DNA from 2 places in the Terrabacter sp. 2YAF2 genome. Region 2 is predicted to be linked to the other one. Evidence: predicted binding sites of a transcription regulator. Region 2 holds the regulator's gene; the other holds the start of a gene.

Region 1 (14,576 bases), on a different contig from region 2:
AGTGCCTCGCGCGCGGGAGCCGCGAGGTCGGCCAGGGCCGTGGCCTCGTGGCCGGGCACGGTCGGCAGCAGGGTGCCACCCACCTTGTCCAGGCCGCGCGTCGCGTGGGACGCGACGGCATACACCTGCGTCTTGCGCTTGCGGAAGGCCTTGCGCAGGCGCAGGAAGACGATCGGGCTCTCGTCCTCGGGCTCGAAGCCGACGAGGAGGACGGCCTTGGCGGCCTCGAGGTCGGGGTACGTCACCGCGCCGCTGTCGGGGCCGGTCGCGGCGACGTGCTCGGCGAGGAAGGCGACCTCCTCGGCCGAGTGCGGCCGGGCGCGGAAGTCGACGTCGTTCGTGCCGAGCACCACGCGGGCGAACTTGCCGTAGGCGTAGGCGTCCTCGGCCGAGACGCGGCCGCCGACGAGCACGCCGGCGGTCCGGGCGCGCGACAGTCCGGCAGCCGCGGCCGCAAGGGCCTCGGGCCAGCCGACGACCTTGAGCTCGCCGCTGTCGTCTCGCACCATCGGCAGCTGGATGCGGTCGGGCAGCGTGGCGTAGGTGAACGCCCACCGGCCCTTGTCGCAGTTCCACTCCTCGTTGACGGCCTGGTCCTCGGCCGCCATCCGGCGCAGCACGACGCCGCGACGGTGGTCGGTGCGGATGGCGCAGCCGCTCGCGCAGTGCTCGCAGACCGACGGCGTCGACACGAGGTCGAACGGCCGGCTGCGGAAGCGGTAGGCGGCGCCGGTCAGCGCGCCGACCGGGCAGATCTGGACGGTGTTGCCCGAGAAGTAGCTCTCGAACGGCTTGTCCTCGTAGATGCCGATCTGCTGGAGCGCGCCACGCTCGACGAGCGCGATGAAGGGGTCGCCGGCGACCTGGTCGGAGAAGCGGGTGCAGCGGGCACACAGCACGCAGCGCTCGCGGTCGAGCAGGACCTGCGAGGAGATGTTGACCGGCTTGGGGTAGGTGCGCTTGACGTCCTCGAAGCGCGACACCGGGCGCCCGGAGCTCATCGCCTGGTTCTGCAGGGGGCACTCGCCGCCCTTGTCGCAGACCGGGCAGTCGAGCGGGTGGTTGATGAGGAGCAGCTCCATGACGCCCTGCTGCGCCTTGTCGGCGACCTTGGACGTGTGCTGCGTGTTGACGACCATGCCCTCGGACACCGTCATCGTGCACGAGGCCTGCGGCTTGGGCATCGGGCGGACGTTGCCGTCACGGTCGGGCATCGCCACGTCGACGAGGCACTGGCGGCACGCCCCGACCGGGTCGAGCAGCGGGTGGTCGCAGAAGCGCGGGATCTCGATGCCCACGGTCTCGGCGGCCCGGATGACGAGCGTGCCCTTGGGCACGCTGACGGGCACGCCGTCGATCGTGAGGCCGACGTGGTCGGGGTTCGGGGGCACCTGCGCGTTGCCGCCCTTGTCGACGGCGTTGCCGCCTGCGGACGGGGAGGTCGTGACGGTCATGCGGACACCATCCCGCTGGACTCCTTGGTCGACGTGGGGGCCGGGACCGGGAAGAGCACCGACCGCTCCGGCGGGAACAGCTCGTGCGCCGGCGTGTGCATGCCGGCCTCGAACTCCTCGCGGAAGTACTGGACGGCCGACGTGATCGGGCTCGTCGCCGCGTCACCGAGCGCGCAGAAGCTGCGGCCGAGGATGTTGTCGCAGATGTCGACGAGCTTGTCGATGTCGTCCTGCGTGCCCTCCCCCGCCTCGATGCGGTTCATGATCTGGCGCAGCCACCACGTGCCCTCGCGGCACGGCGTGCACTTGCCGCAGGACTCGTGGGCGTAGAAGTCGGTCCACCGGGCGACGGCGCGCACGACCGAGACGGTCTCGTCGAAGACCTGCAGCGCGCGGGTGCCGAGCATCGAGCCGGCCGCGGCGACCGAGTCGAAGTCGAGCGGCACGTCGAGGTGCTCGTCGGTGAAGATCGGCGTGGACGAACCACCGGGCGTCCAGAACTTCAGCTTGCGGCCGCCGCGCATGCCACCGGCGAGCTCGATGAGCTCGCGCATCGTGATGCCGAGCGGGGCCTCGAACTGGCCGGGGTTCGTGACGTGGCCCGAGAGGCTGAAGATGCCGAAGCCCGTGGACTTCTCGGTGCCCATGCCCTTGAACCAGTCGGAGCCCTCGAGGATGATCCCGGGCACCGAGGCGATGGACTCGACGTTGTTGACCGACGTCGGGCGGGCGTAGAGGCCCGCCGCGCCGGGGAACGGCGGCTTGAGGCGCGGTTGGCCGCGGCGACCCTCGAGCGAGTCGAGCAGCGCCGTCTCCTCACCACAGATGTAGGCACCGGCGCCGGCGTGCACCGTGATGTCGACCGTGACGCCCTTGCCACCGACGTTCGTGCCGAGGTGGCCGGCCGCGCGGGCCTCCTCGACGGCACGGAGCAGGCGACGGTAGACGTGGACGACCTCACCACGAAGGTAGATGAAGGCGTGCTCGCAGCCGATGGCGTACGACGCGATGATGACGCCCTCGATGAGGGCGTGCGGGTTGGCCATCATGAGCGGCACGTCCTTGCACGTGCCCGGCTCGGACTCGTCGGCATTGACGACGAGGTAGCGCGGACCGCCGTCGGGCGGGCTCATGAACGACCACTTCATGCCGGTCGGGAAGCCGGCGCCGCCGCGGCCACGGATGCTCGAGTCCTTGACGGCGTCGATGATCGCCTGCGGCTCCATGTCGAGCGCCTTCGTGAGGGCCTTGTAGCCGTCGTGGCGCTCGTACGTCGCGAGGGTCCAGGACTGCGGGTCGTCCCAGAACTTCGTGAGGATCGGGGTCAGGGTGTCGGTCACTTCGATCCCTCCTTGCCGTCGGCCGTGGATGGGCGCGAGCCGTTGCCGCGGTCCGAACCCGGCGCGACCCAGCCGTGCTCGTTGGCGATCTTCAGGCCGAGCAGCGACGCCGGGCCGGCGCCCACGCCCTCGTCGGCGCGACCGTCCTCGAAGCCCGCGAGGACCCGCGAGACCTCCTTGAACGTGCAGACCTTGGCGGCTCCGCGCGTCGGGGCGACGTCCTTGCCGGCGCGGAGGTCCTCGACGAGGCCGATCGTGCTCTCGGGCGTCTGGTTGTCGAAGAACTCCCAGTTGGCCATGACGACCGGCGCGTAGTCGCACGCCGCGTTGCACTCGACGCGCTCGAGGGTGATCTTGCCGTCCTCGGTCGTCTCGTCGTGACCGATGCCGAGGTGCTCGGAGACCCGGTCGAAGATCAGGTCGCCGCCCATGACGGCGCACAGCGTGTTGGTGCAGACACCGACGGTGTAGTCACCGTTGGGGTGGCGCTTGTACTGCGTGTAGAAGGTGGCGACACCGCTCACCTCGGCCTCGGTGAGGTCGAGCACCTCGGCGCAGAAGCTCACGCCACGGCCCGTGACGTAGCCGTCGACCGACTGCACGAGGTGCAGCAGCGGCAGGAGCGCGGAGCGCTTCTGCGGGTAGCGCGCGATGACCTCGGCGGCGTCGGCGTGCAGCTTCTCGAGGACGTCGGCGGCATACGGCGCCTTGGACTCGGGGCTGACGTGCAGGTGGCCTGAAGCGTCGTGGCCGCTCAACGGTCCACACCTCCCATGACGGGGTCGATCGAGGCCACGGCGACGATGACGTCGGCGATCTGGCTGCCTTCGCACATCGCGGCCACGGCCTGCAGGTTGTTGAAGCTCGGGTCGCGGAAGTGCGCGCGGTAGGGGCGCGTGCCGCCGTCGGAGACGACGTGACAGCCCAGCTCGCCCTTCGGCGACTCGATGGCGACGTAGGCCTGGCCGGGCGGCACCCGGAAGCCCTCGGTGACGAGCTTGAAGTGGTGGATCAGGGACTCCATCGAGGTGCCCATGATCTCGCGGATGTGGTCGAGGCTGTTGCCGAGACCGTCGCTGCCGAGCGCGAGCTGCGCCGGCCACGCGATCTTCTTGTCGGCCACCATGATCGGGCCCTCGTCCGCCTGGAGACGGTCGGTCGCCTGCTCGATGATCTTCAGCGACTCGTACATCTCGTCGATGCGGATGCGGAGGCGGCCGTAGGCGTCCTGGCTCGTGCGCGTCTTGACCTCGAAGTCGTAGGTCTCGTAGCCGCAGTAGGGGTCGAGCTTGCGCAGGTCGTGCGGCAGGCCCGTCGAGCGCAGCACGGGGCCGGTGATGCCGAGGGCCATGCAGCCGGCCAGATTGAGCACGCCCACGTTGACGGTGCGCCCCTTGAGGACGGGGTTCTCGTTGAGCAGGGCCTCGAGCTCGCCGAGACCGCGGCGGACCTCGGGGACCATCTCGCGCAGCGCGTCGATGCAGCCGGGCGGCAGGTCCTGGGCCACGCCGCCGGGGCGGATGTAGGCGTTGTTCATGCGCAGGCCGGTCACCATCTCGATGACGCGGAGCAGCCGCTCGCGCTCACGGAAGGCGACGGTCATGACCGTCGTCGCGCCCATCTCCATGCCACCGGTGCCGAGGCAGATGAGGTGGCTGCTGATGCGCGTCATCTCCATCATGAGCACGCGGATGACGTTGGCGCGCTCGGGGATCTGGTCGGTGATACCGAGCAGCTTCTCGATTGCGAGGCAGTAGGCCGCCTCCTGGAACATGGGCGTGAGGTAGTCCATGCGCGTGCAGAACGTGACGCCCTGCACCCAGGTGCGGTACTCCATGTTCTTCTCGATGCCGGTGTGGAGGTAGCCGATGCCGGCGCGGGCCTCGGTCACCGTCTCACCGTCGATCTCGAGGATGAGGCGGAGCACGCCGTGCGTCGACGGGTGCTGCGGGCCCATGTTGACGACGATGCGCTCCTCGCCGAGCGAGGTGGCCTCGTCGACGAGGTCGTTCCAGTCGCCGCCGGAGGCGTTGAAGACGTGGGCGCCCTCGCTGGCCTGCTCGTCGGCCACGGACGTGGCGTAGACGTCGTTGGCGCCGGCGTCCGGCACCTCGGTCTGGCTGAACTCGGTGTGCGTGCTCATCAGTTGTACGACCTCCGCTGGTCCGGCGGCGGGATGGTGGCGCCCTTGTACTCGACGGGGATGCCGCCGAGGGGGTAGTCCTTCCGCTGCGGGTGGCCCGGCCAGTCGTCGGGCATGAGGATTCGGGTGAGGGCCGGGTGGCCGTCGAACTCGATGCCGAACATGTCCCACGTCTCGCGCTCGTGCCAGTCGTTGGCCGGGTAGACGGAGACGATCGACGGGATGTGGCGGTCGTCGTCGGGGCAGCTGACCTCGACGCGGACCCGCCGCCCGCCGTGGGTGATCGACAGGAAGTGGTAGACGGCGTGCAGCTCCTCACCGGTGCGGTTCGGGTAGTGCACGCCCGAGACGCCGGTGACGATCTCGAAGCGCAGCGAGGCGTCGTCACGCAGCACGCGGGCCACGGCAAGCAGGTGCTCGCGGCGGACGTGGATGGTCATCTCGCCCCGGTCGACGACGACGCGGTCGACGGCCTCGGCGTAGGAGGCGGTGCCGCCCACGAGGCCGCGCTCGAGGTTGTCGGCGATCTCGTCGAAGTAGCCGCCGTAGGGGCGCTCGGACGCGCCGGCGACGAGGATCGGCCGGACGAGGCCGGAGTAGCCGGTGGTGTCGGCACCTTGCGTGGCACCGAACATGCCGTGGCGGACGCCGACGACCTCGGGCTCGGCGGGGGTGCGCTGCTGCGCGAGCTCGATCTCGTGGGGCGTGAGACCCGAGGACTGGTCCTTGGTGGTGTCGGCGTTCACGGCGCCCTTGTCGTCCTTCTTCTCGCCGTCGCTCATGCGAGCAGGCCCTTCATCTGGTGCGTCGGCGTCGCGGACAGCGCGGCAGCCTCGGCGGCCTTGGCGGCGTTCTCCCGGTTGACGCCGAGCGGCGAGGTCTCGATCTGGTGGTGCAGCTCGATGATCGCGTTGAGCAGCATCTGCGGGCGGGGCGGACAGCCGGGCAGGTAGATGTCGACCGGGATGATGTGGTCGACGCCCTGGACGATCGCGTAGTTGTTGAACATGCCGCCCGAGCTGGCGCAGACGCCCATCGAGATGACCCACTTGGGGTTGGGCATCTGGTCGTAGACCTGGCGCACGACGGGGGCCATCTTCTGGCTCACGCGTCCCGCGACGATCATGAGGTCGGCCTGGCGCGGGGTCGCCGAGAAGCGCTCCATGCCGAACCGGGCGATGTCGTAGTCGGGCGTGCCCACGGCCATCATCTCGATGGCGCAGCAGGCGAGGCCGAAGGTGGCCGGCCAGATCGAGGCCTTGCGCATGTAGCCGGCGAGGCCCTCGACCGTCGAGAGCAGGAACCCGGCTGGGAGCTTCTCTTCGAGACCCATTGCTTACTCCTTAACCTTCCTGATGAAACCCGTGGACGTGCGCCGCTGGTGCGGCGTCATCCGGGGTCAGTCCCACTCGAGCCCGCCGCGGCGCCAGACGTAGGCGTACGCGATGAACACCGTGATGATGAACAGGACCATCTCGACCAGCGCGAAGAGGCCCAGCTTGTTGAAGGCCACCGCGAACGGATAGAGGAAGACCGACTCGATGTCGAAGATGATGAAGAGCATCGCCGTCAGGTAGTACTTGATCGGGACGCGCCCACCGCCGGCCGCCTGGGGCGACGGCTGGATGCCGCACTCGTAGGCCTCGAGCTTGGCGCGGTTGTAGCGCTTGGGCCCGACGACGAGCGAGGTGAAGACCGACAGCGCGGCGAACGCGAAGCCGAGCCCCAGCATGAACAGGATCGGGACGTAGGAGTTCATCCGAGGTCACGTGCCTTTCGGTCGTGCGAGTCGTGCGATGCGTGCATGGCAGGGGCTGCGGGGGCTGGAGGGGCGCAGGTGCGCGGCGCACCCATCCTAGGGGCGTCCGACTTGATGCTGCTCGGCGCCACCGTCGCGCCCACGGAGGCGTGGCTCATGCGCTGGGCGCCAGCCGCGAGAGGGCGGTGATGAGGCGGTCGCTGGCGCCCTTGCTCATCGGGTCGGCGAGGTTGGCCATGATCTTGAGCAGCAACGGCATGAGCCGGGTGCGCGGCAGGCCGTACTTCGTCGCGAGCCGCATGACCTCGGGGTTGCCGATGGCGTGGGCGAACCACCGACCGAGGGTGAAGTAGCCGCCGAGCTCGTCCTTCATGACCTTGGGGTATGCCGCGAGCACCCGCTCGCGGGCAGCGTCGCTCGGCCGCGCCATCGCCTGGGCGACGAGCTCGGCGCCGAGGCGCGCGGCCTCGAGGGCGTAGTCGATGCCCTCGCCGTTGAAGGGGTTGACCATGCCGCCGGAGTCGCCGACGAGGAGCAGGCCGTCGGCGTAGAGCGGCGTGCGGTTGAAGCCCATCGGCAGCGCGGCGCCGCGGATCGGGCCGGCCGACTCGTCGTGCTCGAGCTGCCACTCCGGAAAGATGTCCTCGACCCACCGACGCATGACGTCCTTGTAGTCGGTCTTCTGGAAGGCCGACGTGGTGTCGAGCGTGCCGAGGCCGACGTTGGTGCGACCGTCCTCGAGGGGGAAGAGCCAGCCGTAGCCGGGCATGAGGATGCGGTTGCCGGCGTCGTCACGGCTCCACAGCTCGAGGTGGCTCTCGAGGTAGTCGTCGCGCTTCGGGGTGGTGTAGTACGCCCGGACGGCCACGCCCATGACGCGGTCCTCGCGCTTGGGGCGACCGACGGCCGTCGCGAGACGGCTCGAGACGCCGTCGCTCGCGACGACGACCGGGGCGCGGTAGGTGACCGTCTCACCCGTGGCGCGGCCCGACTCGTCGACGCGCTTGGCGGTGACCCCGGCGACGCGACCCGAGGCGTCGCGGAGCGGAGCGGAGACGCTCGTGCGCTCGTGGAGCTGGGCGCCCCTGCTCACCGCGTGGCGGGCCAGGGCCTCGTCGAGCTGGGCGCGGGTGCGGACCATGCCGTAGCCGGGGAAGGCGTCGGACTCGGGCCAGTCGAGCTGCAGCGTGTGGCCGCCACCCTTGATGCGCAGACCCTTGGTGCGCTGCCAGCCGGTCGTGTCTACGCCGAGGGAGATGAGCTCCTTCGTCGCGCGGGGCGTCAGGCCGTCGCCGCAGATCTTGTCGCGCGGGAACGCCGACTTCTCGAGGAGGACGACGTCGAGACCGTGGTCAGCGAGGTACGCGGCCGTCGCGCTGCCACCCGGACCGGCACCGACGACGATGACGTCGGCCCGCTCGACGGGTGCACCGCCACCCCCTGGGGGGCTGGGCGCGACGCTCGAACTGGTCATGTCTCCCTGCACGCTTCCGAACCGCTTGTGAAGAACTTCACGAACTACCGGGGAGTCTATTCCCGCACTTTCGTCCTTGTCAGATAAGGCATGCCTTACCTTCGACAGCCCCCCAGCGTCGAGAGGCCACGTCGTGCCGCTTCCCGCACGTCGAGAGGCCACGTGTGGCCGCGGGACGGGCACGCGGCATACGCAAGAGGTCGTATGCCGTCAGCGCTTGGTCCCGAGGTGGAGAGCGACGATGCCGCCGGTGAGGTTGGTCCAGCCGACCCGCTGCCAGCCGGCGGTCTCGACGATGCGGGCCAGCTCGCCCTGCGGCGGCCAGGCACGGATCGACTCGGCGAGGTAGACGTAGGAGTCGGGGTTGCTCGACGTGCGGCGGGCCACCGGCGGCAGCGCGCGCATGAGGTAGTTCGAGTAGACGGTGCGGAAGACCTTGTTGACCGGCTGGCTGAACTCGCAGATCAGGAGGCGGCCGCCCGGCTTGGTGACGCGGAGGAACTCGCGCAGCGCGGTCTCGGGGTCGGCGACGTTGCGCAGACCGAAGCTCATCGTCACGACGTCGAAGCTCTCGTCGGCGAACGGCAGGCTCATCGCGTCGGCGGCCGTGAAGGCCATGTCGGGGCGGCGACGACGACCGACCCGGAGCATGCCGAGCGAGAAGTCCGCGGGCACGACCTCGATCTCCTGGTTCGCCCACGGCTCGCTGGAGGTTCCGGTTCCCGCGGCGATGTCGAGGATGCGCTCCCCCGGCTGGGCGTCGACGGCCTTGACGACGGCTCGGCGCCACAGCCGGTCCTGACCGAGCGAGAGGACGTCGTTGGTCACGTCGTACTTCTCGGCGACGGTGTCGAACATCGACGCGACGTCGACCGGCTTCTTGTCCAGCTGCGCACGGGTCATGCGCTCATCCTCGCACCCGCGACGGGGGTGGCATCGGTCGCACCGCGGCGACGCGGCGAGGTTCCCGGGCGTTCGGTCGTAGAGTTGCCACCGATGTCCACGCTGCCCGCCCCTGGAGCGCCGTCCCCCTCAGCGGGACCGACGGTCGTCGTCCGCACGGTGCCCCTCGAGGCCGCGGACTCCCTGCTGGCCTTCCTGCCCTCCGGCCTGCCTCACGACGAGCTGCTGTCGTGGGTGCGCCGCGGTGAGGGCCTCGTCGGGTGGGGTTCGGCGCTGACGTTCCAGTCGAGGGGCGATGACCGCTTCCGCGCGGCGGAGGCGTGGTGGCGTGAGGTCAGCGGGCGCGCGGTGGTGCGCGACGAGGTCGGGCGACCGGGCACGGGGCTCGTGTGCTTCGGCTCGTTCCCCTTCGCCTCGGACTCTGCCGAGTCGGCCCGTCTCGTCGTGCCGTCGACCATCGTCGGCCGCCGTGACGGACACGGGTGGCTCACGACCGTCTCACTCGAACCACAGCTGACTCTGCTCGAAAAGCCCTCTGTGGCAGGCGAGCCCGAGGCGCCGCGAGACGTGGCCTTCGCCGACGGCCGGGTCTCCCCCGCCGCCTACGCTCATGCGGTCGCCGAGGCCGTGCAGCGCATCGGTGCGGGTGAGGTCGACAAGGTCGTCCTCGCCCGCGACCTCATGGCGACGGCATCGGGCCCCATCGACCCCCGCTGGCTGCTGCGCCGCCTGGCCGAGCGCTACGAGAACACCTGGGTGTTCTCGGTGGCCGGCCTCGTCGGCGCCACCCCGGAGCTGCTCGTGCGCCGCGACCAGGGCCTCATCACGTCCCGGGTGCTCGCCGGCACGATCCGCCGGACCGGCGACGACGGGAAGGACCTCGCACTCGCCGCCTCGCTGGCCCGGTCGTCGAAGGACCTCGAGGAGCACGAGTACGCCGTCCGCTCCGTCGCAGAGGCCCTCGCCCCGCACTGCTCCTCGATGAACGTGCCCGAGGCGCCCTTCGTCCTGCACCTGCCCAACGTCATGCACCTCGCGACCGACGTCGCCGCCGTCAGCGCCGACGATGCCTCCTCGCTGACCCTCGCCGCGTCGCTCCACCCGTCGGCTGCCGTCGGCGGGACCCCGACGGCCCGCGCCGTCGAGCTGATCGGTGAGCTCGAGCAGATGGACCGGGGCCGCTACGCCGGGCCCGTGGGCTGGATGGACGCACGCGGCGACGGCGCGTGGGGCATCGCGCTGCGCAGCGGTGCGCTCGACGCCGAGGACCCGTCGCAGATCACGCTGTATGCCGGGTGCGGCATCGTCGCCGGGTCCGACCCCGAGTCCGAGGTCGCCGAGTCCGACGCCAAGCTCATCCCGATGCGCGACGCGCTCGCGAGCGACTGACAGGGGCGACGGTGACCGGAGACCGGACTGCGCCAGAGCTCGCGCTGCACGTGCTGCAGCAGCTGTGGCTCGGCGGTGTCCGAGACGTCGTGCTCGCGCCGGGCTCGCGCTCGGCCCCCTTCGCCCTGGCGCTCCATGCCGCCGACCGGAACGGCGACCTGCGCCTGCACGTTCGCGTCGACGAGCGGTCGGCAGGATTCCTCGCGCTCGGTCTCACCACCGGGTCACGACGACCGGTCGCCGTCGTCACGACGTCGGGCACCGCCGTCGGCAACCTGCTGCCGGCGGTCATGGAGGCGCACCACACGGGGCGTCGCGTGGTGGTCGTCAGCGCGGACCGTCCCGACCGGCTGCGCGGCACGGGCGCCAACCAGACCACCGACCAGGCCGGCATCTTCGGGACCTTCGCGCCGTGCCACGACCTCACAGCCAGCACGTCTCCCGACGAGCTGGGGTTCGTTGTGGGGCAAGCCTGTTCGCGCCGTGGCCCGACCCAGCTCAACGTCCAGCTCGACGGTGACCTGCTGCCGTCGGACGCGGACCCGGACACGTGGTGGCAGCGACCCGACAACTCCGCCCCGGCGGACTTGATGCGCGGATCCGCCCCGGGACCCCACCACAACTCCGCCCCGGCGGACTTGATGCGCGGATCTGCCCCGGAACCCCACCACGACTCCGCCCCGGCGGACTTGGGGCGGCCGGAGGCGCGGGTGCTGGGCGTCGAACCGTCGGTGTCGGTGCCGACCGACGGGGAGGTGCTCCGCCTCGGACCGCGCACCGTCGTCGTGGCCGGTGACGAGGCCGGGCCGGCGGCACGACTGCTCGCCGAGGCCGCCAACTGGCCGCTCGTGGCCGAGCCGACGTCAGGGGCCCGCATCGGGCGCCAGGCCCTGCGCACCGGCCGGCTGCTGCTCACGACCGACCTGCGCGACGTCGTCGAGCGCGTCGTCGTCGTCGGTCACCCGACCCTGTCGCGCCCGGTCGCCAACCTCATCAGCGACTCCGGCGTCGAGGTCCTCGCCGTCCGCGGACGTGACGGCGTGGCCACCGACCCCGGCAAGGTCGCCCGCGTGCTCGACGTCGTGCCTCGCGTCGACGGCCCCGACGACGCGGCATGGTTCGACGCCTGGCGGGACGCCGACGACCTGCTGTCGACCCTCATCGACGCGGGACTGGCCGCCCCGGCGAGCGATCCGAGCCGGGCGCCGGGTGGTGACGGCCTGTCACCCCTCGCCGTCGCGTCGGTGGTCGGGGCAGCGGTGGCCGCCGACACGACCCTCGTCGTCGGCTCGTCGAACCCGGTGCGCGACCTCGACATCATGGCCACCCCGTGGACCCCCCACGAGCACCGCTTCGTCGTCGGCAACCGCGGGCTCGCCGGCATCGACGGCATGGTCTCCACGGCCATCGGCATCGCCCTCGGTCGACCCCGGGCCGCGCGCAGCATCGCCTACCTCGGCGACCTGACGTTCCTGCACGACTCGAACGGCCTGCTGACCGGGCGCGGGCAGCGGCGGCCTGACCTCACCTTCGTCGTCCTCAGTGACGACGGTGGCGCGATCTTCAGCACCCTCGAGCAGGGTGACCGTCGCTACGCCGGCGCCTTCGAACGTGTCTTCGCGACCCCGCACGGCACCGACCTGGGGTCCCTGTGCTCGGCCCACCACACGGCATACGAACGCATCGACGACCTCGGTCGGCTGGCGGCCGCACTTGCCGAGTCACCTTCGGGGACAAGGGTTCTCGAGGTCCCGGTCTCCCGAGCGGACCGACGGGCCGAGGCCACCTGGCTGCGCGAGCTGGCGCAACGGGTTGTGCCCCGCCAGGACCGGCACCGCTGAGTCGTCCTGCTCGAGCCGGGCCCGTATGCCCCGGCCAGCTGGATCACCGGCCGCTGCCGCTCGCAAGCACCGCATGGCAGCGGACGAGCCGGTCGCGCCACCACTGCTGCCGCTCCGGCGGTGCCGCGAGCTCGGCGAGAGCCTGTGGGTCCGGCACGGCACGCCCTGTCGTCAGGACGCCGCCCGCCGGGCGCCACGGCGTTGCCGACACGTCGCGGTCGAAGAGCCCCACGGTGCCCAGGCCGCACGCGTGGTCGAGGGACGGGAGCGCCGCGGCGAGCGCCACGCCGGCAGCGATGCCGATGCTGGTGTCGAGCGCGGACGACACGACGGCCGGCAGCCCGCACGCGTCGACGATCTCGAGGGCACGCGCGACCCCACCGAGCGGCGCCACCTTGACGACGACGATGTCGGCGGCGCCGAGCCGCGCCACCCGGATGGGATCCTCTGCCTTGCGGATCGACTCGTCGGCGGCGACGCGGACGTCGACCCCGTTGCGTGCCAGTGCAGTTCGCAGCTCGACGAGCTCCTCGACCGTGGCGCACGGCTGCTCGGCGTACTCGAGGTCGTATGCCGTGAGCCGCCTCAGCGCCTCGGCGGCGGTCTCCACGTCCCAACCGCCGTTGGCGTCGACCCGGATCCGCGCGGACGGCCCCATCGCGGACCGGACGGCAGCGACGCGGTCCACGTCGTCCTCGAGCGTCTGCCCGCGCTCGGCGACCTTGACCTTCGCCGTCGTGCACCCGTCGAAGCGGGCCAGGACCTCGGGCACGCGCTCCGGCCCGACCGCGGGGACGGTCGCGTTGACGGCGACGACGTCGCGCACGGGAGCCGGCCACACGGCATACGCGGCCTCCATGCCGGCGAGGAGCCAGCGCGCCGACTCAGCGTCGGCGTACTCCACGAAGGGGCTGAACTCGCCCCAACCCGAGGGCCCCTCGAGGAGCAGGGCCTCGCGGGCGTCGACGCCACGGAAGCGGACCCGCATCGGCAGGGAGACGACGTGTGCCCTCGCGAGGAGCGCGTCGATGGGCGGCAGCGTCGTCATGCCCCCATCATCACCGACGTGGGTCAGCGGGCGGGAAAGGCCTCGTGACGATCGCGGGTGGGGTCGGGTTGCGCGACGGGCTCGGCCTGCAGGTCGCGGCGTCGCTCAACTCGCCGACGGGCTACCGGGCCGCAGACGTGCCCACGCCGCCCGGCGTGCGGCAGGAACCAGAGGAAGCCGACGAGCCACCAGAGCCCGTGACCCGACGACCCGAGGGCGACGGCGATGAGCACGAGTCCGGCGATGATGAGGTTGCGTGGCGAGAACACGGCGGTCTCCTCCGTCCGTGGGACCGGTCGGCCCCGTCCTCCCTCGACGGTAGGCGTGCGGGAGCCCGTCGACCCAGCCCCTGTTGTCAGCACCTCCCCCTGACAGATGTCACGCCTCCTCTCCTCGATCGAAAGAGCAATCCGTCCGCCCGCCTGCCCACGTGGTGGGCCAGAAGAGCGGACGGATTGCTCTTTCGATTGGGGTGGGGCGATCAGTGGCCGAGGACGACGTCGGCCGGGTTGTTGACGGCCACCGTGATGCGGTCGCGGTGTCGTTCGGCCATCTCGGGCAGGGCGTCGAGCGCGAACCAGCGGGCGTCGGTCGACTCGTCGTCACCCGGACGCGGCTCTCCTGACACCCAGCGACACCGGAACGTGTGGTCGAGGTACTGCCCCAGGTCGCCGTTGACGTGCGTCACCACCTCCGTCGCGGACACCCAGACGAGCCGCTCGACCTCCGCGACGACACAGGCCTCCTCCTCGACCTCGCGCACCGCGGTCACGTGCGGGTGCTCCCCCGGGTCGACGATGCCCGTGACCGGCGTCCAGGCTCCGTTGTCGGAGCGCCGGACGAGCAGCACCTCGGGGCCGCCCTCCCCGTCGCGCAGCACGACCGCCGTGATGCCCGGCATCCAGAGCAGCTCCTGCCCGACCATGGTGCGCAGGTGGGCGACGTAGGGAGGGATCGGCATGCGTCCGACCCTAGCCCCGCCGATAGGGTCGGCCCGTGAGCAGCGAGCCGAGCCAGAGCGCCGTTTCCGAGATCTTCGACCCGAGCGAGTGGGCACCGGTCGAGGGCTTCGACCTCACCGACATCACCTACCACCGCCGCCGTCCGGTGGCGGGGCGCCCGCACGCGGAGTCGGGCGTCGTGCGCATCGCCTTCGACCGACCCGAGGTGCTCAACGCCTTCCGACCGCACACCGTCGACGAGCTCTACCGCGCGCTCGACCACG
Region 2 (14,576 bases):
CGCTACGCTGTCAATCCTGTTCGGCTCGTGAAGTTCGACCTATCCTCCTTCGAGGTGTGTCGACGCAGGTCGGCACCAGCTCAGTTCGAGGACACGTCACACGACAAGGACAACCATGGGTTCTGTCATCAAGAAGCGCCGCAAGCGGATGGCGAAGAAGAAGCACCGCAAGCTGCTGCGCAAGACGCGTCACCAGCGTCGCAACAAGAAGTGACCTGACCAGCTCAGGTTCCGGCGGCATCGCCCCGCACGCTCTCGACCCTCACCATCGGTGGGGGTCGTTCGCGTGCTGGGACACGATGCCTGCACGCGTCTGCCGCTGAGAGGCTCGACACATCCGGGTATCCGCACCGGGCCCGGCCACGAATGCGGCCACGCATCGATAGGCTTCCAGTGCGGGGGAGCGAGGGCTGCTCCGCAGCGCGCGCCGGGCCGGGCGTGCACGACGCGTCCGCACCCATGTCGACAGGAGGAGCCGATGGTCAAGGTCGTCCTCGTCACGGGGGTGTCGCGCTACCTCGGTGGCCTCTACGCGCGCCGGCTGTCGACGGACCCCTCGATCGAGCGCATCCTCGGCGTCGACGTCGTGCCTCCGAAGCACTCGATCGGTCGGGCCGAGTTCGTCCGCGCGGACATCCGCAACCCGATGATCGGTCGGATCATGGCGCAGGCCGAGGTCGACACGGTCGTGCACATGAACGTCATCGCGACTCCCAAGGACACCGGCGGCCGGGTGACCCAGAAGGAGATCAACGTCATCGGCACGATGCAGCTGCTCGCTGCGTGCCAGAAGTCCGCGTCGGTGAAGCGACTCGTCGTGAAGTCGTCCGCCGCCGTCTACGGCTCCTCGCCCCGCGACCCCGCGATGTTCACCGAGGACATGAACCCCAAGACCCTGCCGCGCACCGGCTTCGGCAAGGACTCGGTCGAGGTCGAGGGGTACGTCCGTGGTTTCTCCCGGCGCCGGCCCGACGTGGAGATCACCATGCTGCGCCTGGCCAACGTCGTCGGCCCGAGCATCCACACGGCCATCACCGACTACTTCTCGCTGCCCGTCGTCCCGGTCCCGTTGGGCTACGACGCGCGGTTCCAGTTCGTCCACGAGGACGACGCGACGGCCGCCATGATCCTGGCGACCACCGGCCCGCCCGCCGGCATCGTCAACGTCGCGGGTGACGGGTTCCTCACCGTCACGCAGTGCACGGCGATCGCCCGCCGCCCGGTCGTCCCCGTCCCGCTCTCGGCGGCCGGCGTCATCGGCACCATCGTCAGGCGCAGCGGCCTGGCCGACTTCTCGTCCGACCAGCTGACCTTCCTCGCCTTCGGCCGCGGCCTCGACACCGCACGGATGCGCTCGGTGCTCGACTTCGAGCCGCACTTCACCACCCGTGAGGCGTTCGAGGACTACGCCCGCCACCTTCGTCCGGCCGTGCCAGGCGTGGAGGGTGTCGGTGAGGTCGTCAGCGACGCCGCAGGCGGCACCGCCGCAGCACTCTCCCGTGTCTTCGACAGGATCCAGCCGTGACCGCCGACCCCACCAAGGCCGCAGCCTCAGAGCAGGCCACGCCCTCGTCTGCTCCGGCTGAGCAGGGTGCGACGCCGCAGCCCGAGGCGACGACGTCCGCCGCAAAGAAGACCGCCACCAAGAAGACCGCGAAGAAGATGGCGGCAGCGAAGAAGCCCGCGACGAAGAGGGCTGCGACGAAGAAGGCCGCGACGACGAAGACCCGGGCGAAGGGGGCGACGGTCGAGAAGGCCCCGCCGAAGCAGCGTGCGCCGAAGGCCCGACCGGCCCGCGGCGCATTCGCAGCCGGTGCTGCCCGGGCGTCAGGCGAGCGGCGTCGGCGGAGCGGCACGCCCCTCATCCCGACCGCCCCCGTCGACCTCAGCCCGGCCCGGCGGCTGGCTGCGGGCTCCGACGACACGGCGGACGAGGTCATCGTGGCGGCCGTCACGGAGGGCCCGACGGAGCCCGAGACGTCGGCGGCGATGACGCCCAGGGCCATCGAGGCGACGACCGAGGAGTCGACGACCGGGGAGGCGACGACCGGGACCACAGGTCGCGAGCCCGGGGCGCTCGACGTGGCGGACGTCGCCGAGCCCGACGAGCCGTCCGACGCCCTGCCAGCCGAGCCGACCCCGGCCCGGACCCGGCCCAGTCGCGCCTCGATGCGTTCGACGCGTCGGGCCACCACCGGCGCGCCCACCCGTCTGCGCGCCGTCCCGTCGGTCGACTCGGACACCCCCCACGACGAGGCGCGCGGCGCAGACCCGGGCCCACGGCATACGCCATCGCCGGCGGAGGGCGGCTGGGAGCACGCTCTGACCTCGGGGCTGCAGTCGCGCGCCGAGAAGCTCGTCGGCGCGGTGCTCGAGGGCGCCGAGTTCTCCTCGGAGTCCCGACCCGGCCCGACCGAGCTCGTGGAGCTCGCCGTCAACGTGCTGCGCGCGGCTGCCACCTCGGCCGGGGTGCCCGCCGAGGAGGCCGAGCGTCAGGTCGCCGAGGCGCTCGCGTACCTGCGGCGCCGCCTGACCGGCGACTACGTCGTCGACGAGTTCGGGTTCGACGAGGACTACACCGTCAGCGTCCACCTGCCCCTGCTGCGCCCGCTCTACCAGAAGTGGTTCCGGGTCGAGGTGCGCGGCATCGAGAACATTCCTGACGTCGGCGGTGCCCTCGTCGTGGGCAACCACTCCGGCACCATCGCCATGGACTCGCTCATGACGCAGGTCGCCGTCTACGACGAGCACCCGCGCCACCGGCACCTGCGGATGCTCGGAGCCGACCTCGTCTTCCAGATGCCCTTCATCGGCACCATGGCCCGCCGCTCCGGCACCACCCTGGCGGCCAACTCCGACGCGGAGCGGCTGCTCAGCAACGGCGCGCTGGTCGGGGTCTGGCCCGAGGGGTTCAAGGGCGTCGGCAAGCCGTTCAGCGAGCGCTACAAGCTGCAGCGCTTCGGCCGCGGCGGGTTCGTCTCGGCGGCCCTGCGCGCCGGCGTGCCCATCGTGCCGGTGTCGATCGTCGGGGCCGAGGAGATCTACCCGATCCTCGGCAACATGCCGGCGGTTGCGCGGCTGCTCGGGCTGCCCTACGCCCCGATCACGCCGACGTTCCCGCTGCTCGGTCCGCTCGGGATGGTGCCGCTGCCGAGCAAGTGGCTCATCGAGTTCGGGCCGCCGATCGAGACCACGAGCTTCGGGCCCGAGGCGGCCGACGACCCGATGCTCGTCTTCGACCTCACCGACCAGGTGCGAGAGACGATCCAGCAGACGCTCTACAGCCTGTTGATGCAGCGCAAGTCCGTCTTCCTCTGAGACGTCCACCGAGACGTCCACCGAGGCGGCGCGGGGCAGCAGCGGTCCCGCGCGTCAGGGGAGGCCAGGGGTCGGCAGGATCGTGGTGGGCAGCACCTTGGTCGGCAGCAGGGGGACGCCGAGCGTGACCGACGGCACCGAGATCGTCGCCCCGGGCAGGGTGACCCCGCCGCCACCGATCCCGATGGTCGAGGACGTGACGCCGACGTGCGGAAGGCTCACCGTCGCGCCGGGCAGGGTGACGCCACCGCCACCGACACCCACCGACGAGCTGCCCACGCCGACGCCCGGCAGGTTGACGGTGCCGCCGGGCAGCGGGAGGCCCGTGACGGGCGGCACCGACGCGCCGGGCAGGGGCGGAGCCGACTGCGGGGGTCGCGAGAGTGTGACGCCGCCGGGCTGGGACGGCAGCGCGCCGGGGGCGGACGTGCCGCTGCCGGGGCTGCCGGGCCGGGCCGTTCCAGTCAGGCCCGCGAGCGTCTGCCTGGCCGCTGTGGCGCGCTCGCCACACGCGCCGCAGGCTGCCAGCTCCCGCAACGTCGCAACGTCTCCGGCCCCGAGCAGGTTGCGCAGGCGCTGCCACGCCGGTAGCGACGCCGCGGGCACGCGCGGCCGCATGGCGTCGACCTGCGGGATGGCCCGAGCGTAGAAGTCCGACAGCTCCGTCAGCGCCTCGGTGCGCTGCTCCGTCCGGTAGACCTCCATGAGGATCGTCTGGGCGCGGCTGGTGGCGTCGGTCGCCGCGTCGTAGGCCGCGTCGAGGTCGTGTGTCGAGGGGTGGCCGGCGTCGATGAGGTCGCGCGCCTCACCGATGTGCTCCTGCGCCTGGGCGAGGTAGGTCAGGCCCTGGTCGTAGCGGGAGCCTGCGAGCTGGACCGCGACGCGGTCGAGCAGCTGCTTGACCCCGTAGAGCGCGTCACCGGGCACCGCCGAGCGGGACGCGAAGCCGAGGGCCCCGCCGATGACGAGGATGCTGGCGGCAGCGGCAGCGATCATCTTCAGGGGTTTGGCCGCCACCCGCAGCACGGACACGGTGCCACCCATTCCCGGGGTGCCGTCCGTGGGGAGGGGCGCGGCCGCGGGCGCGACGTCGGCCGCGTCGTCAGCGAGCAGGCGGGCCCTCAGGTCGGAGACGAACTCGGCGCGCGGGGCGAGGCCCGCCTGCTCGACCGACTGGACGGCGTGGAGCACGGCGACGAGCTCGAGGATGCCGGGCTCGGCCACCGGTTCGCCGTCGAGGGCGCGTTGGAGGAGCTCGCCGTCGGCTCTGGGTCCGAGGTCCATGTCCCCTCCTTCGTCTCTCGCTTCTCTCGCGTGTCTCGCGTGTGTCGTCGTGCCCGGCCTGGTGGTGGTCAGTCGTGGATGCTGCTGGCGCATCGTCCCCGTCAGGGCGGGAATGGTCTCCCCTCCTGACGCGGCGCCCCGTGCGGGCACGTCGCGGCACGGCATACGACACGGCATACGGCGAGGGGTGGGTGGTGCGGGCCGAGCGTCGGGACGAGCCCACACGCGCCGCCCCTACACCGTGAGAACGACGAGGGTGCCGGTCGGGTTACGCAGGTCACAGCTCGACCCCCTCCAGCGTCCTGCGCAGGGCCCGCGTCGCCCGCAGCTGCAGCTGCTTGACGGCCCCCTCGGACTTGCCGAGCACCTTCGCCGTGTCAGCGAGGCTGAGCCCCTGGAGGAAGCGCAGGGTGATGCACTCCGCCTGGTCGGAGCCGAGATCCCTGATCGCCGAGACGAGCCGCTCGTCGCGCAGCCGCGTCAGCACCTCGGTGTCGGGGGAGTCGACCCGCTCGTCGGCGTCCCGCATGTCCGCGGTCGCGACCTCGAAGCGGAACTTCGCCGACTTCACGTGGTCGGCGATGAGGTTGCGCGCGATGGTGACGAACCAGGCGGCGATGTCCTTGCCCTGCCACGTGAACGAGTCGATCCGTCGCATCGCCCGCAGGAACGTCTCGGACGTGAGGTCCTCCGCGAGCGCGCGGTTGGCCACGCGGACGAGGACGTAGCGGAAGACGGTGTCGACGTAGACGTCGTAGAGCAGCGCGAACGCCTCCTTGTCCCCACCCTGCGCCAGCTCCACGAGGGCGGCGACGCGGGCCTGCTCGTCAGCGTCGCGCTCGACGTGGCGCCGGGAGGTGTGCGAGCCGGGCGGCCCGGGGGCGGCCCGGGTGAGCTCGGCACGGTCGGCCCCCTCGTTGGCCAGGGCCGCCCAGACGGCGTCGAGCGCGGACCGCCAGGTGGGCACGACCGGCAGGCCGAAGCCTCCGGGGGCGGGCATCGCGAGCACGGGCGTGGCGGCCACGAGGGTCGGCGCGGCCCCGCGGACAGGTGTCAGCAGCACTCGCGCCGGGGTCGTTCCCGACGCGGTGACAGGTGGGTACCGGCGCCCCGGTGTCCTGTTCGCGCGCATCGTGCACAGTCTGTCTCACTACGCCCTCGGGCGGGACCCCCCACGCGGCGTCTGTGGCGCATCGAACGCGCCGCTGGGGCGTGCGTGCCCAGCGGGCGTGCCTACAGTGGGTTCCATGTCGAGCGAACCATCCGCCGAGGCTCCCGTGCCACGGTCGGCACCGCGCGTCGTCCTGCTCGGGCGCCCCGGCTGCCACCTCTGTGACGAGGCCCGCGCCGTGGTCGAGCGCGTGGCCGGCGAGCTGGGCGTGGCCTGGCAGGAGCAGTCCGTCGACGACGACCCGGAGCTGCTGCGGCGCTATGCCGAGCAGATCCCCGTGACGTTCGTCGACGGGAAGCGGCACGACTTCTGGCGGGTCGACGAGACGCGCCTGCGCGCCGCCTTGCAGTGACCTGCCTCAGCGGCGCGTCCCATGCCGTGGTAGGCCGCTGAAGTCAACTTTGTGCATGGGTTCACAAACGTCTAGCCTGAACGGGTCCCCACGTGCTCCGCGTTCGGGACAAAGCCTCGTTCGAGAGGAGCCGGTGAGCAAGAGTGACCGCCGACCCAGCACTGCGTCGAGAGATCCCCGACGCAACCGTCGCGCGGCTTCCCGAGTACCTCCGAACGCTCTCCCGCCTCGCTGAGGACGGCGTCCTCTCGGTCTCGTCCGAGGAGCTCGCGGCCGAAGTCGGAGTGCGCTCCGCGCAGCTTCGCAAGGACCTCAGCCACCTCGGCTCCTACGGCGTACGCGGCGTGGGCTACGACGTCGAGACGCTCGCTCTCGAGATCTCCCGCGCCCTCGGCCTGACCGAGGACTGGCCCGTGGCCATCGTCGGCATGGGCAACCTCGGACACGCGCTCGCCTCCTACTCCGGTTTCGTCACGAAGGGGTTCCGGATCGTCGGGCTCTACGACGACGACCCCGCGCTCGCCGACGAGCGCATCGTCGGCGTGCCGATCCGCCCGCTCGCCGAGCTCACCGCGCACCACGCCGTGGACCCGATCGCCATCGGTGTCATCGCGACGCCCGCGCCCGCCGCCCAGGCCGTGTGCGACGCCCTCGTCGGCGCCGGCATCAGCTCGATCCTCAACTTCGCCCCTGCCGTGCTGTCCGTGCCGAGCGGCGTGGACGTACGCCGTGTCGACCTCTCGACGGAGCTGCAGATCCTCGCCTTCCACGCCCAGCGCAAGTCCCTCGCCGCGGGCGACCTCCGGTCGGCGGTGGTGGCCCAGTGAACCTGCTCGTCATCGGACTGTCCCACCACACGGCACCCCTGTCGGTGCTCGAGGCGCTGTCCGAGCGCCCAGACCGAGCCGAGGCCATCTCGGCCTCGGTCCTCGGGTCGGCCACGGCCACCGAAGCGGTCGTGCTCTCGACGTGCAACCGCCTCGAGGTGTACGCGTCGGTGCCGGCCTTCCACCCCGCCGTCGCCGCGATCGGCGAGGCGCTCGCGCTCGCGGCCGGCATCGAGGAGCCGTCGCGAACCCGTCGGCCCGCCGAGCTGACGCCGGGCGCACCGGCGGATGCGTTCGCCGCCCGTGCCGAGGCGCTCGCCGACCACCTCTACGTCCGCTACGACGACGCGGCCGTCGCCCACGCCTTCACCGTGGCCTGCGGGCTCGACTCGATGGCCGTCGGTGAGGCCCAGATCCTCGGTCAGATGCGTGACGCGCTCGCCGGAGCCCAGGGCCGGGGACAGGTGGGGGAGTCGCTCAACGCGCTCTTCCAGGGTGCCCTCCGTGTCGGCAAGCGCGCCCACGCCGAGACCGACATCGACCAGCACAGCGTCTCGCTCGTGCAGATCGCTCTCGAGGAGGCGGCCTCCGTCCTCGGACCGCTCGACGGCGTCTCCACCGCGGTGGTCGGAGCCGGGGGGATGAGTGGCCTGGCCGCCGCGACCGCCCGCCGCCAGGGCGTCGAGTCCCTCACCATCGTCAACCGCACCCCCGAGCGCGCCGAGCGCCTCGCCGCCGCGACGTCCGGAGTGGCCCGGTCGTGGTCCGAGCTGCCCGACGTGCTCGCTGCGAGCGACCTCGTGATCACCTGCACCGGGGCGGTCGGCCACGTCATCAACGCCGACATGCTCACCGAGAGCGCAGCCCGTCGCGACGGTCGCCCGCAGGTCGTCGTCGACCTCGCGCTCCCGCGCGACGTCGAGCCCGTGGACTCCTGGCCGCACGCCGTGCCGGCTGTCACCCTCGTCGACCTCCAGGCCCTGGGACTCCTCCTCGAGGGGCGTGCCGACACGACGCAGGTCGTGCGGGTCCGTGAGCTCGTCACGGGCGAGGTGGCCGACTACCTGACGCGCCGCATGGAGAAGTCCGTGGCCCCCACCGTGGCCGCGCTGCGCGAGCGGGCCGCCACTCTCGTCGCGACCGAGATGGACCGGCTCGACCAACGGCTCCCGGGACTCGACGAGGCGACGAGGGCCGAGGTCGGCCTCGCCGTGCACCGCATCGTCGAGAAGCTGCTCCACACGCCGACCATGCGGGTCAAGGAGTTCGCCATGGAGGGGAGCGGGGACGACTACGCCGCAGCCCTTCGCGAGCTCTTCGACCTCGAGCCCAAGGACGTCGCCAACGTGTCCACGCCCCCCAAGCGGGCCCAGACATGAGCGCCCTGCGCCTCGGCACGCGCCGTTCGGCCCTCGCGACCACCCAGTCCCGCTGGGTGGCCGACCGCCTGCGCGAGGCCGGCCACGAGGTCGAGCTCGTCGAGATCACGACCGAGGGCGACGTGTCCGGTGAGCTGCTCACCGCCATCGGAGGCACCGGCGTCTTCGCCGCAGCCATCCGCCGTGCCCTCCTCGAGGGCCGCATCGACGTCGCCGTGCACTCGCTCAAGGACCTGCCGACGACGCCCGAGCCGGGGCTCGTGGTCGCCGCCGTGCCGGTGCGCGAGGACAGCCGCGACGTGCTCGTGGCTCGCGACGGCCTCACGCTCGGCGAGCTGCCCGCGGGTTCTGTCGTCGGCACCGGCTCGCCGCGTCGCACGGCCCAGCTCGCAGCGCTCGGGCTCGGCATCGAGATTCGTCCGATCCGCGGAAACGTCGACACGAGAATCGGATTCGTCTCCACTGGTGCACTCGACGCCGTCGTGCTGGCCCGGGCGGGTCTCGCTCGCCTCGGACGTCTCGACGAGGCCACCGAGGTGATCGACCCCATCCAGGTGCTCCCCGCCCCCGGGCAGGGCGCCCTGGCCGTCGAGTGCCGGTCCGACCGCGACGACGTCGTGGCCGCGGTCTCGGTGCTCGACGACCCCGACACCCGCGCCTGCGTCGTCGCCGAGCGCTCCCTTCTTGCCGCGCTCGAGGCCGGGTGCACCGCCCCCGTCGGGGCGCTCGCCGAGGTCGTCGAGGGCGACGACGGCCTCGAGCTGTCGCTGCGTGCCTTCGCCGGCACCGAGGACGGCTCCGTCGAGCTGCGTCGCTCCCTCGTCGGCCCCTACTGCGAGCCGGAGGTCCTCGGCTCGCGTCTCGCCCGAATCCTGCTGGAGGACGGCGCCGCCGACATCCAGATCGCCACCACGTCAGCTGGACCTGCCCCAGACCACGCCCCACACCAACCGGAGCAAGTTTCGTGACTCCTTCCCGCCAGCCGTCCGAGCAGACGGACCCGACTCCCACCCACGCGACGACGCCAGCGCGGGTCGCCTTCGTCGGCTCCGGCCCGGGCGACCCCGGCCTGATGACCCTGCGCGGTCGCGACCTGCTCGCCGCCGCTGACGTCGTGGTCCTCGACCGCATCGCCCGTGACGACGTCGTGCTCGAGCACGCCCGACCCGACGTCGAGATCATCGACGCGGGCCACGGCGAGCAGGGCCAGGAGCTCACCCACGCGGTGCGCGCCAAGCTCGTCGTCAAGGCGGCGAAGTCCGTGGCCCCCGGGGGCCTCGTCGTCCGTCTCATGGACGGCGACCCCGCAACCTTCAACGGCCTCGTCGAGGAGGTGCGCGCCTGCCGCAAGGCCGGCATCACCTACGACGTCGTGCCGGGAGTCTCGGCCCTCACCGCCGGGCCCACGTATGCCGGGGTCCCCCTGACGTCGAAGTCCACCGGGGCCGTCCACGTCGTCGGCGTCGAGCGTACGGGCATCGACTACTCCGCCTACGCGGCCGACACGGACACGCTCGTGCTACTCGGCGGCACCGAGGGCATCCGGAACGCGCTCGCCGCACTTCGCGCTGCCGGCCGGCCCGCGGACTCGCTCGTGGCGTTGACGGCCCACGGCACCACGGTGCGCCAGTCGTCCGTCGCCACGACCCTGGGCGAGGCCGACGCCGTCTTCGCCGGCAAGGAGCCGCTCGCGGTCACGCTCGCCGTCGTGTCGCCCACCGTCGCCCTGCGTGACGAGTTCGCCTGGTTCGAGTCCAAGCCGCTCTTCGGGTGGAAGGTCCTCGTCCCGCGCACCCAGGCCCAGGCCGGCTCGATGGTCGAGCGCCTCGCCGGCTACGGCGCGACAGCGGACGTCGTACCCACCATCTCGGTCGAGCCGCCGCGCACGCCGCAGCAGATGGAGAAGGCCGTCAAGGGCCTCGTCACCGGCCGCTACGAGTGGATCGGCTTCACGTCGGTCAACGCCGTGCGCGCCGTGCGGGAGCGCTTCGAGGAGTTCGGCCTCGACGCCCGCGCCTTCGCCGGCCTCAAGGTCGCCGCCGTCGGCGGCGTCACCGCGTCCGCCCTCCGTGAGTGGGGGATCAACCCCGACCTCGTCCCCGCGGGCGAGCAGTCGGCGGCCGGCCTGCTCGAGTCGTGGCCCGAGTTCGACGAGACCCTCGACCCGATCAACCGGGTCCTGCTGCCCCGCGCCGACATCGCGACCGAGACCCTCGTCGCCGGTCTGCGCGACATGGGCTGGGAGGTCGACGACGTCACCGCCTACCGCACCGTGCGCGCCGCCCCGCCGGCCGCGCACATCCGCGACGCCATCAAGGGCGGCGACTACGACGCGGTGCTCTTCACGTCGAGCTCGACGGTGCGCAACCTGGTCGGCATCGCCGGAAAGCCTCACGCCGCAACGGTCGTCGCCTGCATCGGACCGGCCACGGCCAAGACGGCGCAGGAGCACGGCCTCCGGGTCGACGTCCTCGCGCCGGAGGCGTCGGCCCTCAGCCTCGTCGACGCGCTCGCAGGGCACGGTGTCGGCCTCGCCGTCGCCGCGGCCGAGGCGGGCCAGCCGGTGCAGCGTCCCAGCGACAAGCGTCCCGCGTCGCGACGCCGCGCCCGCTGAAAGGGGGCGCCCCGATGATCGAGCGTCCTCGCCGCCTGCGGCAGAACCCCGTCCTGCGGTCCCTGGTCGCGGAGACCCGGCTGCACCCGCGCGACCTCGTGCTGCCCGTCTTCGTCGCCGAGGGCATCACCGAGCCGCGGCCGATCGCGAGCATGCCGGGCGTGGAGCACCACACCCTCGAGAGTGTCGTCGAGGTGGCCCACCGCTGTGTCGCTGCGGGGTTGGGCGGGATCATGCTCTTCGGCGTTCCCCAGCACAAGGACGCCACGGGCTCGGGCGCGGTCGACCCCGACGGCATCCTCAACGTCGCGCTGCGCGCGGTTCGTGAGGCGGTCGGTGACGACCTCGTCGTCATGGCCGACACGTGCCTCGACGAGTTCACCGACCACGGCCACTGCGGGGTCATCGACGAGCGCGGTCGTGTCGACAACGACGCCACCAACCTCCTCTACGCCGAGATGGCCTGCGCCCAGGCACGCGCCGGCGCCCACGTCGTCGCGCCCTCCGGGATGATGGACGGCCAGGTCGCCGTCATCCGCGAGGCGCTCGACGCCGAGGGTCTGACCGACACCGTGATCCTCGCGTATGCCGCCAAGTACGCCTCCGCGTTCTACGGCCCCTTCCGCGACGCCGTGCAGTCGAGCCTGCAGGGAGACCGCCGCACGTACCAGCAGGACGCGGCCAACATCGTCGAGTCGCTCCGCGAGATCGACCTCGACATCGCCGAGGGCGCCGACATGGTCATGGTCAAGCCCGCGATGTCCTACCTCGACGTCGTCGCGGCCGCAGCCGAGCGCTCGTCGGTGCCGGTCGCGGCGTACCAGGTGTCGGGGGAGTACTCCATGATCCAGGCGGCGGCCGCGAACGGCTGGATCGACCTGCGAACGGCGGCGATCGAGTCGCTGACGTCGATCCGTCGGGCCGGTGCCCAGATCGTGCTCACCTACTTCGCTCTCGACGTGCCCGAGTGGACCGCGTGACACCACTACCATCTGTGGAGTCACAGGAGGTCGACATGTCAGGTGCAGGGGACGACGGCGTGCGGTGGCTGAGCCACTCGGAGCAGACCTCGTGGCGCGCCATCCTGCGTGGGACGCGGCTGCTCGAGCGCGCACTCGACGACGCGCTCGGTGACGCCGGTCTGCAGCTGAGCGAGTACGAGATCATCTCGATGCTCTCCGAGAGCCCCCACCACCGGTTGCGGATGTCCGAGCTCGCCTCCATGGTCGTCCAGTCACGCAGTCGTCTGACGCACACCGCCAAGCGCCTCGAGGACCGTGGCTGGGTCACCCGCGAGCAGTGCTCCGACGACAAGCGCGGGGTCGAGCTCGTCCTGACGACGGGCGGCCTGGGTGCCGTCCGCGACATCGCCCGGGTCCACGTGCAGAGCGTCCGCGACAACCTGGTCGACATCATGACCCCGGCGCAGTTCACCGCGATCGGCGATGCCATGGCGATCGTGCGGGACCACCTCGACCCCAACGGGAGCACCGACCGCTGACGACCCGGCAGCACGGACGCCGGGCGACGGTTGAGAGACTGGGGGCATGAGCTCGCAGCCCGTCCCCGTCCAGACCGCCTCCGACGCCCCCGCGTCCGCAGCGCTGCTCGCGCGAGCGAGCGTCGTGATCCCCGGTGGGGTCAACTCCCCGGTGCGCGCCTTCCGCGCCGTCGGCGGCACGCCGCGCTTCATGGCGAGCGGCGCGGGACCGTGGCTCACCGACGCCGACGGCAAGCGCTACGTGGACCTCATCTGCTCCTGGGGCCCGATGATCCTCGGTCACGCCCACCCTGAGGTCCTGGCGGCCGTCAACGAGGCCGCCGCGCGCGGTTTCTCGTTCGGCACGCCGAGTGAGAACGAGGTGCGCCTGGCCGAGGAGATCGTCGCCCGTGTCGAGCCGGTCGAGCAGGTGCGCCTCGTCAACTCGGGCACCGAGGCGACGATGTCGGCCATCCGGCTCGCGCGCGGTTTCACGGGGCGCGACGTCATCGTGAAGTTCGCCGGCTGCTACCACGGCCACGTCGACGCGCTGCTGGCCTCGGCCGGCTCCGGGATCGCGACGTTCGCCCTCCCCGACTCGGCCGGGGTACCGCGTTCGAGCGCCGGCGAGACGATCGTCCTGCCCTACAACGACCTCCCCGCGCTCGAGGCCGTGTTCGCCGAGCGCGGGCACGAGATCGCCGCCGTCATCACCGAGGCAGCGGCCGGCAACATGGGCGTCGTCCCGCCGGCGCCCGGCTTCACCGAGGGCCTGCTGCGCGTCACCAGGGCCCACGGCGCCCTGCTCGTGTCGGACGAGGTGATGACCGGCTTCCGCTGCAGCGCCTCCGGCTTCTACGGCCTCGAGGGGCCGTATGCCGCGGGCGCGCCCGACCTCTTCACCTTCGGCAAGGTCATGGGCGGCGGCTTCCCGACCGCCGCCTTCGGCGGCCGCGCCGACGTCATGGCGCTGCTCGCGCCGCAGGGGCCCGTCTACCAGGCCGGGACCCTGTCCGGTAACCCCGTCGCCTCGGCCGCCGGCCTCGCGACGCTGCAGGGCTGCACGCCCGCGGTGTACGACCGCCTCGACGTCGTCTCGCGCGCCATCGCCGGCGCCGTCGCGAGCGAGCTGAGCGCCGCCTCGGTGCCGCACACGATCCAGTGGGCCGGCTCGATGTTCTCCGTCTTCTTCCGCGACGGCGCCGTCACGAGCTACGACGACGCCAAGGACCAGGACACCGGTGCCTTCCGCCGGTTCTTCCACTCGATGCTGAGCCAGGGCGTGCACCTGCCGCCGAGCGCCTTCGAGTCGTGGTTCGTCTCGGCCGCGCACGACGACGAGGCCGTCGACCACGTGCTCGCGGCGCTGCCGGCCGCGGCCCGCGCCGCCGCCACGCCCGACTGACGGCACGCCCGACTGACGGCACGCCCGACTGTCGGCACGAGCGAGCGGAGCCGGCCACACGGCATACGCGCCCAGGCGGCCCGGGGCATTGTGGTGGGCGGCCGGGGTGGAGGACGCTGGTCGGTGACGGCGGCGCCGTCCGGGCGTCGCCCCGACCGAGGGAGGTGGGGTCGTGCACGCACGCTCCACGACGGTCATGGGCCGTCCCGACATGATCGAGACCGGCATCACGCACGTGCAGGACGTGGTGATGCCGCAGGTCAGGGCGATGGACGGCTGTGTCGGCCTGTCGATGGTCGCCGACCGCGCCAGCGGCCGGTGCATCGTCACGACGGCCTGGCGCGACGAGGCGGCGATGCGGGCCACGGCCGACAGCGTCACCCCCCTGCGGCAGCAGGCGGCCGAGCTCCTCGGCGGTGAGGCCACGGTCGACGAGTGGGAGATCGCCTACCTCCACCGCGACCACCGCGTCGCGGACGGCTGCTCGGCCCGAGTGACGTGGGCCGAGGGGGACCCGTCGAAGATCGACTCCATCCTCGACGCCTTCCGGATGGGGATCATGCCGCGGGTCGAGCAGCTCGAAGGCTTCTGCAGCGCAAGCCTGTTCGTGGACCGGATGTCCGGTAGGTGCTGTGTGACGGCGACGTACGACTCGCCCGAGGCGATGGTGGCGACCCGCGACGCGGCGATGGGGCTGCGGGCGGACCTCGTGCAGGACACCGGCATGAGGATCACCGAGATCGGCG

What was found. Region 2 encodes Rex, which represses fermentation and respiration genes when NADH is low (regulators of the CRP and FNR family bind a similar motif). Its sites were predicted from a motif close to CTTGTGAANNNNTTCACAAG; they were not measured.
Region 1: AB4030_RS13950 (geranylgeranyl reductase family protein) is a predicted target of Rex. The motif match lies at 8,195-8,214, and genes of this name have one in related genera.

The regions. Positions count from the first base shown of each region.
Region 1 is NZ_JBFRFG010000011.1:111,285-125,860, forward strand. Features, by position in the region: gene AB4030_RS13915 (NADH-quinone oxidoreductase subunit G) at 1-1,454, opposite strand, end outside; gene nuoF (NADH-quinone oxidoreductase subunit NuoF) at 1,451-2,794, opposite strand; gene nuoE (NADH-quinone oxidoreductase subunit NuoE) at 2,791-3,552, opposite strand; gene AB4030_RS13930 (NADH-quinone oxidoreductase subunit D) at 3,549-4,937, opposite strand; gene AB4030_RS13935 (NADH-quinone oxidoreductase subunit C) at 4,937-5,719, opposite strand; gene AB4030_RS13940 (NuoB/complex I 20 kDa subunit family protein) at 5,716-6,270, opposite strand; gene AB4030_RS13945 (NADH-quinone oxidoreductase subunit A) at 6,337-6,696, opposite strand; gene AB4030_RS13950 (geranylgeranyl reductase family protein) at 6,851-8,170, opposite strand; gene AB4030_RS13955 (demethylmenaquinone methyltransferase) at 8,381-9,073, opposite strand; gene AB4030_RS13960 (isochorismate synthase) at 9,167-10,462, shown strand; gene menD (2-succinyl-5-enolpyruvyl-6-hydroxy-3-cyclohexene-1-carboxylic-acid synthase) at 10,474-12,303, shown strand; gene AB4030_RS13970 (o-succinylbenzoate synthase) at 12,347-13,351, opposite strand; gene AB4030_RS13975 (hypothetical protein) at 13,375-13,620, opposite strand; gene AB4030_RS13980 (NUDIX hydrolase) at 13,833-14,312, opposite strand; gene AB4030_RS13985 (1,4-dihydroxy-2-naphthoyl-CoA synthase) at 14,348-14,576, shown strand, end outside.
Region 2 is NZ_JBFRFG010000007.1:164,782-179,357, forward strand. Features, by position in the region: gene AB4030_RS11040 (30S ribosomal protein bS22) at 116-214, shown strand; gene AB4030_RS11045 (NAD-dependent epimerase/dehydratase family protein) at 479-1,525, shown strand; gene AB4030_RS11050 (1-acyl-sn-glycerol-3-phosphate acyltransferase) at 1,522-3,318, shown strand; gene AB4030_RS11055 (DUF5667 domain-containing protein) at 3,373-4,602, opposite strand; gene AB4030_RS11060 (RNA polymerase sigma factor) at 4,880-5,665, opposite strand; gene AB4030_RS11065 (glutaredoxin family protein) at 5,850-6,125, shown strand; gene AB4030_RS11070 (redox-sensing transcriptional repressor Rex) at 6,269-6,952, shown strand; gene hemA (glutamyl-tRNA reductase) at 6,949-8,331, shown strand; gene hemC (hydroxymethylbilane synthase) at 8,328-9,299, shown strand; gene AB4030_RS11085 (uroporphyrinogen-III synthase) at 9,296-10,945, shown strand; gene hemB (porphobilinogen synthase) at 10,960-11,925, shown strand; gene AB4030_RS11095 (MarR family winged helix-turn-helix transcriptional regulator) at 11,961-12,446, shown strand; gene hemL (glutamate-1-semialdehyde 2,1-aminomutase) at 12,493-13,830, shown strand; gene AB4030_RS11105 (putative quinol monooxygenase) at 14,003-14,576, shown strand, end outside.